One region of the Undibacterium sp. Tian12W genome, then DNA from elsewhere that is predicted to be linked to it. Evidence: riboswitches for the same ligand, from Rfam matches in the RefSeq annotation. Region 1 holds a riboswitch; the other holds the start of a gene.

What was found. A riboswitch is a leader RNA that binds a small molecule or an ion and turns the genes downstream of it on or off. The one in region 1 is predicted to bind thiamine pyrophosphate.
Region 2: linked by a shared signal. The riboswitch ahead of ACO0LI_RS20435 (TonB-dependent siderophore receptor) and the one ahead of thiC (phosphomethylpyrimidine synthase ThiC) in region 1 are both predicted to bind thiamine pyrophosphate.

Annotation. Positions count from the first base shown of each region.
Region 1 covers NZ_JBMPPK010000028.1:49,398-53,825, reverse strand. Annotated here, with positions in the region: gene ACO0LI_RS27120 (tetratricopeptide repeat-containing diguanylate cyclase) at 1-2,071, shown strand, start outside; TPP riboswitch at 2,143-2,244, shown strand; gene thiC (phosphomethylpyrimidine synthase ThiC) at 2,329-4,242, shown strand; gene thiS (sulfur carrier protein ThiS) at 4,245-4,428, shown strand, end outside.
Region 2 covers NZ_JBMPPK010000016.1:115,289-119,716, reverse strand. Annotated here, with positions in the region: gene ACO0LI_RS20450 (C1 family peptidase) at 282-1,064, shown strand; gene ACO0LI_RS20445 (hypothetical protein) at 1,106-2,029, shown strand; gene ACO0LI_RS20440 (hypothetical protein) at 2,040-2,342, shown strand; TPP riboswitch at 2,452-2,551, shown strand; gene ACO0LI_RS20435 (TonB-dependent siderophore receptor) at 2,620-4,428, shown strand, end outside.

The sequences.
Region 1 (4,428 bases):
TACCTTGCTATGCATGGGCTGCGCTGCACAGGCGCAAGCGAGGCCGGATTTTTCTGAGATAGAAGTCATCCATACCCTGTCTGACCGTGACAATACGGCGGCCCTCAAGCAACTGCAGGAATACAAAGACCGCCTCGGCAAAGATGCCGACTATGTCTTGCGTGCCGAGGTCTTGAAGACATTGATAGGCATCTTGTATGACGCAGGCAAGATCAAGGAGGCTGATGCTGCCAATGCAGAGTTGCTGCAACTGGCAAGAGCACAAAAAGACAATGACATGATCAATATGGCTCTGATAGGCGAAGCCTTTCAGATGCTGGATCAGGGCAAGTTCGCCATGGCGCTGGTGAAGCTCAATGATATACAGCAAAGCCTGCGTGATTCAAAAAATGCAGAAGTGCTCATGCGTTTGAATATCGCCTTTGGCATGGTACAACTGGCGATAGGCAATTTTGATAAATCTCTGCCTTATTTTCTTGAAGCACTAAAGCTGGCTGACCAGGTACCACGCCGCAGCGCACAGGCCAAGCTGTACCGCATGGAATCCATCGCCAGACTCTACCTGAATATGCATAATGCAGAAAAGGCGCTGGAAACTACCAATGAAGCCCTGGCAATGTTGCCCGGCATAGACTCTCCCAAAATTACTTCTTCGCTACAAATGACACGCGGCCTGTCACTGATAGATCTGGGTCGTCATGATGAAGCGCTGGAGGCCTACAAGACCGTCTTGCAGATAGCCACCGATGCCGGCATGCCTGCTGTGGCCGCCACGGCACTTGGCAATATTGCCGACTATTACCTGCATGTGCGCAAATTTACCGAGGCTGAACGCGCCGCCAGGTTCTCACTGGAAAAAGCCCAGGTGGTGAATGATCCTTTTGCGATGGCCATCGCCAAGGCGAATATCGGGTTTGCATTGGCAGGGCAAAAGAAATTCGCACAGGGCATAGGCTACATCAATGAAGCGAAGAAGTTTTTCATGGAAACCGGCTCCAAGTCGGATGTGGAAAATCTGCTTAGTGAAATCGGCAATATGTATGAAGCTGCCGATATGTATAAAGAGGCACTGGCGACGGTGCGCGAGCAACAAAAACTCAGCGATGAATTATTCCGCTCTGACCGGGCGCGTGCTGTAGCCACTTTACAAGAGCAATTCAATGCCCAGCAAAGGCAAAAACAGATTGAATTGCTGGCGCGTGAAAACCAGCTCAAGGATGCTGATATCAAAAACCGGCAATTGCAGCAAGTTGTGCTGATGCTGGCTGCAGTCATCATGGTGATGGTTGGGGTGGTGGTTTTCTTCCTGTACCGGCGGGTGCGCAAGACCAATGAAAAGCTGCGCGAAGTCAATGAGCAACTGGAATTTCATGCGGTACGTGATCCCCTCACAGGTTTGTATAACCGCCGTTCTTTTGTCGATATGATGAAGGGCAGGGCCATCTTGCCTGAGGGTGAAAGGCGTGAAGATGCGCTTGATAACCCTGACTGCCTGATACTGATGGACATTGATCATTTCAAAAATATCAATGACAGCTTTGGTCATGCCACTGGCGACGCGGTATTGATAGAAGTGGCACGCCGCTTGCGCAGTACCGTGCGTGACAGTGATATGGTATTGCGCTGGGGTGGTGAAGAATTTCTGATTTATTCACCACGCTCCAATCCCGCACAACTCAAAGGTCTTGTTGAGCGCATCTTGCGCAGTATAGGTGAAGAAAACATTCAGGCTGATGGTGCCAGTGTCCCTGTCACGCTGACTGCCGGTTTCATCAGCCTGCCATTTTCCGGTTTGCCAGAAGCCATCTGCAATTGGGAAAAAGCCCTGCAAATTGCCGACATGGCCTTATATCTGGGCAAGGTCAATGGCCGCAACCGCGCCTATGGTGTCAGCAGATTATTGATCGCTTATGAAGAAGCCTTGCCCGTGCTTGACCATGATCTGTCGGCTGCGATCAAGGCTGGCATGGTCGAGTTGATAGAGGTGCATGGACCGGTAAAACTGCCAGAAGGCAATCTTGCTGCGTCGGCAACGGTATCTGATGAAGAACTTGCCAGCGCCATCAAATAAAGCACCTGAGTTTAAAAAAGTCGTATAATCTGCCGTCGTCGCGGTTCTGGATTTATTTCTGGAACCCGAAGAAAAAATGCTAGGGGTCCTGCCATCAATGTTGTTGGCGGGTGAGAAATACCCTCGAACCTGATCTGGATAATGCCAGCGAAGGGAAGCTGCCGAAGTTTGTGCCGCCTGTAGTATGTCTTGATCTGCGCGCACCTGTTTTGGAAACTCCTTTGCTGGCTCCATGCCAACAAAGCAAAGGAGCCAAAATGAACGCCAACCCGCAATTCTTGTCCGCTACCGCTACGGTAGATGAGGCAGCCATTCAGCCACTGCCAAATTCCCGCAAGACCTACGTGCAGGGCAGCCGCCCCGATATCCGCGTACCCATGCGCGAAATTACACAGTCTGATACACCAGCCATGTTTGGTTCGGAAAAAAATCCCCCTATCTATGTCTATGATACCTCCGGCCCCTACACTGACCCTGAAGTAAAAATTGATATCCGTTCCGGCCTTGCATCCGTACGTGGTGCCTGGATAGCCGAGCGAAATGATACTGAAGAACTGGCAGGCCCAAGCTCTGAGTATGGTATCGCCCGTCTGCATGACCCCAAGCTGGCCGAGTTGCGCTTCAACCTCAAGCGCCTGCCACGCCGTGCATTGACAGGCAAGAATGTCTCGCAAATGCACTATGCGCGCCAGGGCATCATCACGCCGGAAATGGAATTTGTCTCTATCCGCGAAAACCTGCGCAGAAAAGAATACCTGGAAAACCTCAAAGCCTCAGGCCCCATGGGTAGCAAGCTGGCAGAAGTCATGGGCCGCCAGCATCCTGGCCAGTCTTTTGGCGCTTCAATTCCCGCAGAAATCACGCCAGAATTCGTGCGTTCAGAAATCGCCCGTGGCCGTGCGATTATCCCTGCGAATATCAATCATCCTGAAATCGAACCTATGATCATAGGCCGTAATTTCATGGTCAAGATCAATGCCAATATCGGCAATTCTGCAGTCACTTCTTCCATCGGTGAAGAAGTCGAAAAAATGACCTGGGCAATACGCTGGGGTGGCGACAATGTCATGGATCTTTCCACTGGCAAGCACATCCACGAAACCCGTGAATGGATTATCCGTAACTCCCCCGTGCCTATCGGTACAGTACCTATCTATCAGGCACTGGAAAAAGTGAATGGCAAGGCAGAAGACCTGACCTGGGAAATCTTTCGTGACACACTGATTGAGCAAGCTGAGCAGGGCGTCGATTACTTCACCATTCACGCAGGCGTGCGCCTGCAATATGTGCCGATGACAGCCAAACGCCTGACCGGCATCGTGTCACGCGGTGGCTCCATCATGGCGAAATGGTGTCTGGCACATCATAAAGAAAGTTTCCTGTACGAGCATTTCGAAGATATCTGCGAAATCATGAAGGCTTATGACGTGTCCTTCAGCCTCGGTGATGGCCTGCGCCCTGGCTCCATCTATGATGCCAATGATGAAGCGCAGTTAGGTGAATTGAAAACCCTGGGCGAACTGACACAGATCGCCTGGAAGCATGATGTACAGGTCATGATAGAAGGCCCCGGCCATGTACCCATGCACCTCATCAAAGAAAACATGGACCTGCAACTTGAGCAATGCCATGAAGCGCCTTTTTATACCCTGGGCCCTTTGACGACCGACATCGCACCCGGTTATGACCACATCACCTCCGGCATAGGCGCAGCTCAGATAGGCTGGTATGGCACGGCCATGCTGTGCTATGTGACGCCAAAAGAACATCTGGGTTTGCCGAACAAGGTGGATGTCAAGGACGGTATCATCACTTACAAGATTGCTGCTCACGCAGCCGATCTGGCAAAAGGCCATCCCGGTGCGCAGATTCGTGACAATGCTTTGTCCAAGGCACGCTTTGAATTCCGTTGGGAAGACCAGTTCAACATCGGCCTCGACCCCGACAAGGCGCGTGAATTCCATGACGAGACATTGCCCAAGGATTCTGCCAAGGTTGCCCATTTCTGTTCTATGTGCGGCCCGCATTTCTGCTCGATGAAAATCACGCAGGAAGTGCGCGACTATGCCAATGCCCAGGGCATCACCGAGATACAGGCCTTGAAAAAAGGCATGGAAGTGAAAGCCGTTGAATTCATCAAATCCGGCGCGGAAATCTATAAGAAGCAATAGCCATGGTGGAGATACAGCTTAATGGAGAGAAGCGGCAACTGGTGAGCGCGCTGCTGACCGATCTGATCGCAGAATTGAATCTGTCGCAGCAGGCGATTGCGGTGGCTGTGAACCGGCAGATTATTCCGCGCTCGCGGTGGGCGGAGCATCAGTTGCGAGTCGATGACAAGGTTGATGTGGTGAGGG
Region 2 (4,428 bases), on a different contig from region 1:
GGGAAAGCTATTCAAAAATAATGACACAGACTTGACTTCCGTCATGACGCAAAAAAGAACCAGTCGAAATTAATCCGGTACGGTGCATCCTAAGCTTTTCAGCAGCGCAACGCCCTCCCCATTTTTAGTGATTTTCCTTCCATAACTCAGCTTCTAATATTGGCAATACAGAAAGCAAAAATATCAACAATGTCGATGCACGCAAGGCTGATGAATACGCAAGTTAAGACATGAAGATTTGGTTTCTGAAAATAAACTCCACAACGAAAGAAGGACTTATCATGCCTGCCAATACCAACATGGAAACCAAGTATTTTTTTGGATGGAAGCCAGATTTACCAGATATCCGGGATCGTAGCTATTCGGCATCATTCGAATTGCTCAACAATTTGCCGGCCGCAGTAGATTTGCGCCCACTTTGCCCACCTGTAGTATCTCAAGGCAATCTGGGCTCGTGCACGGCAAATGCCATTGCCAGCGCGCACTACTTTTGTCAACTGAGGGAAAAGCGAGAATTTGCTTTCCAGCCCTCGCGTTTATTTATTTATTACAACGGTCGCCTGCTGGAGGGAACACAAGGCTCAGATAGCGGTGAATACATCCGGGATGGATTTAAAACGATCGCCAATGAAGGTGTATGCCCAGAGACCAACTGGCCATATGACGTCAGTAAGTTTTCCCTCGCGCCAGACAAAGAATGCTATGACAAAGCAAAAAATTACCAGTCAATACAATACGAGCGACTGACACAATCACTAAGCCAATTCAAGGCTTGTCTTGCAGATCAATATCCCTTTGTGTTTGGATTCACTGCCTATGAAAGTTTGCGGAGTGAAGAAGTCAGAAAAACCGGCAAACTGAACCTGCCAAATGGCGGCGAGAAAACCATCGGTGGTCATGCCGTTATGGCTGTCGGCTATGACGATGCCACACAATGCTTCATTGCACAAAATTCGTGGGGCACCGACTGGGGAGACCAAGGCTATTTTTATATCCCTTACTCCTATGTAACGGACAGAAATCTGGCCGACGACATGTGGACTTTGCGCTTGGTCGAAGTTTGAAGCCCCTGCATTTACACAATAAAATCTTCCGGGAGAACATCATGTCAATTCCAAACTATAGCAAATACCTGGCCGGGGTATTTGTGATTTTGCTTTTACAAGCCTGCTCTATACCAATCAAAAAAATCGAAGCCCCGGCACCGATCGAAGCAATAACTAAAACCGGGTATACGTCGAAACAAAAAGAAACAGATATCACTGCTTATCAGAAAGCGATTGGAGAAAAAGACGCCTCAGCAGCAAAAACTATCCGTAATCGCATCGTCTTGAGTATACGCAGGGAAATCGAAGTCAATTACTCTGCATTTGAAAGAAGCATGTTTGAAAACCGTGCCCAGACAGAGGTTGGCGCAGACATACTTGAACTGGCCTTGTCCACTGCTGCCACATTGACCGGTGCCGAAAGGGCTCGTAAGAATCTGACCGCCTTGCTGACAGGCGTCAAAGGTTCAAGACTGTCAATCGACAAAAATTTCTTTGCAGATAAAACCTACGGTACGCTGGTGGCACAGATGCGGACATCTCGCGCCAACATCAGTGCTGACATCTATAAAAAACTGGCCCTTCTCAGCGTTGAAGAATATTCGCTGGAACAAGCAGAAATTGACCTGGTCAGCCTGTTTAATGCTGGAACGCTGCATGAGGCAGTTATTGCAGTAGCCAACAAGGCCGGTCAAGACGCGGTCAGCGCAGAAAAAAATGAAAAAGATAGTGCCAATCTGGTGCTTGATGCCACAGTGGATGACTTTAATCAAATCTACACATTGAGAAAAAAACTCAGAGAGATGTATTTGAATGGTGACATCGCTGGTGCGAAAAAAATATTGAAAGCACTGGACAGCAACATGCCTGCCAACATCAGCAATGACGATGTCTGGAAAAACCTTGATGCTGAATTGAAAAAAACCCAGTCGAACAAAGCCTATCTCAAAACATTGCTCGACGCATTTAATACAACCAAATAAGGAGACCATCATGGACGCACAAATCAGTGGAACAAAAACTTTACTGGCCCAGCAAACTGCCATCAATTTTTCTGAACAAGCCAACAACGTCAAGCTTTTTTCTTATCATGCTGGCAATGAGCCATTTAACAATGTGGTACTGCATGAAGTTTCGCTTGCTGAGGAAATTATCCCTCTGGAACTGGTCGAATTATCAGAAGATAAGACAATCAACGAACTTGTTGCAACATACAAAGAAAAAAACAAAAGCTTGTTGTTCTTCAACGCAATCTATGTTGAAGGTAACAAAAAAATGGTCGCAGGCTTTCGTTAAACTCAATAATCTGAGTTTGCAATGAGAATGGCACGCTGTCGCTTTTCACTCAAATGCGACAGCGTTCGTAAAGTCAAAATAAAGCCGCATCGGTTTCATGTTAAACTAGGCTCAACGCTAGGGGTCCTGGGAATAATCATTTCCGGGTGAGAGAGTCCCTTCTACCTGATCTGGATAATGCCAGCGAAGGGAAGCGCAAAGTCCCGGTCCCTCCTGCTTCTTTGTTTGCTCCCGCGCTGCCATCCACAACGCATTAAAAGCAAACCAAGAGCACATCATGTCTGACTTTACTGTACGCCCGCACTTTTTACGTCCCACCATCATTGCCTGCGCTATCGCCCAGGCTTGCCTGTCGCTGTCATCTGCGCACGCCCAGAGCACGGCAGGAAATGACAAATCCCTGCCAGAAGTGACCATCACTGGCAGCAAAGGCACAGAAAACAAGGTAGAGCGCAGCAAAGTCACAGGTTTTATTGATGCGGCACTGCTGGATACGCCTAACTCAGTCAATGCCTTCAGCACGGCACAGATGCAGGACCTGCGCATACGCCAGACCACGGATGCGATGAAATATGACGCCAGTGTCAATGATGCGTATAACGCCATTGGTTATGCCGAGCAATTCTCCATACGTGGTTTTGCCCTGGATAATTCCAGCAGCTACCGCAAAGACGGTTTTGCCATTCCTGGTGATGCTTCCATTCCTTTGGAAAATAAGGAGCGTGTAGAAATACTCAAGGGCATAGCAGGCTTTCAGGCTGGTTTTGGTACGCCAGGCGGCATCATCAATTATGTGACCAAACGCCCTGCCAGCTATGCAGTTCGCTCTGCCACATTTGAAATCAGCGAGCGCGGCACTGTATATGGCGCAGCGGACATCAGTGACAATTCCAGTGACAAGCAATTTGGTTTCCGCATCAATGCAGCGGGTGAACGCCTGCGCTCTTATGTCAAAGGCGCAGATGGTAATCGTCAGTTCTTTTCTGCCGCATTTGACTGGCACATCACACCACAAGCCCTATTGCAAATCGATGCTGACTACCAGCACAAATCGCAATTGTCAGTACCAGGTTTTCAATTATTCAATGGCACGGATTTGCCACGTGGTATCCCTGCTGACCTGATGCTCAATGCTCAGCCATGGGCAAGACCGGTAGATACCCGCAACAGCAATCTTGGCCTGCGTTTTGAATACCAGATCAATGCTGACTGGCGCGCCAGTGTCTCAGCCAACAAGCACGAATTCAAGCGCGATGACTACACAGCCTTCCCTTATGGCTGTGGCGCTGCCAATCTGTATCCGGGCTATTGCGCGAATGGCGACTATGATGTGTATGACTATCAAAGCGTGAATGAATCCAAATCACTGTGGGGCACACAAGCCCTGTTGAATGGCAAACTCAATCTGGGTGGCATGCAGCACGAGCTGGCTGTTGGCCTCAGCAATTCACAGCGTAAAGATTATTTTGGTGATTATGTGTATGACTATGCGGGCAGCAGCAATTTGTTCCGTCCTGTCAGCGTAATGCCATCTGTAAATAAAACCGGCCCGGTTTTGCTGCGTCGTACTGACAAGGAATGGTCAGCATTTGTACAGGACATTATCAGTCTGCAAGACAACCTGAAATTGCATCTGGGCCTGCGTCATCTGAACATCTCGCGCACGCAACTTGATAATCCGGGCTATGACCAGAACAAATTCCTATCGACAGCTGCGCTGGTATTCAAACCAGTACAGCAAGTTTCTGTATATAGCAGCTTTGCCCAGGGACTGGAACACGGCGGCATCGCGCCATTCGGCACCAGCAATGCCAGCCAGATGCTGAACCCCGGCAAATCCACACAAATTGAATTTGGTGTGAAGGCCGATGTACAACGCGACCTGAGCCTGTCTGCAGCCATCTTCCGCATCAAGAAGCCGCTGGAATATACCAATAGCAGCAATACCTATGTCAGCAATGGTGAGGCACTGCATACTGGCCTGGAGCTCTCTGCCCAGGGCAAGCTGACATCGCAACTGAATCTGGGTGCAAGCATCACTGCACTGGATGCCAAACAGCAAAACACCGGCATCAGCAGCCTTGAT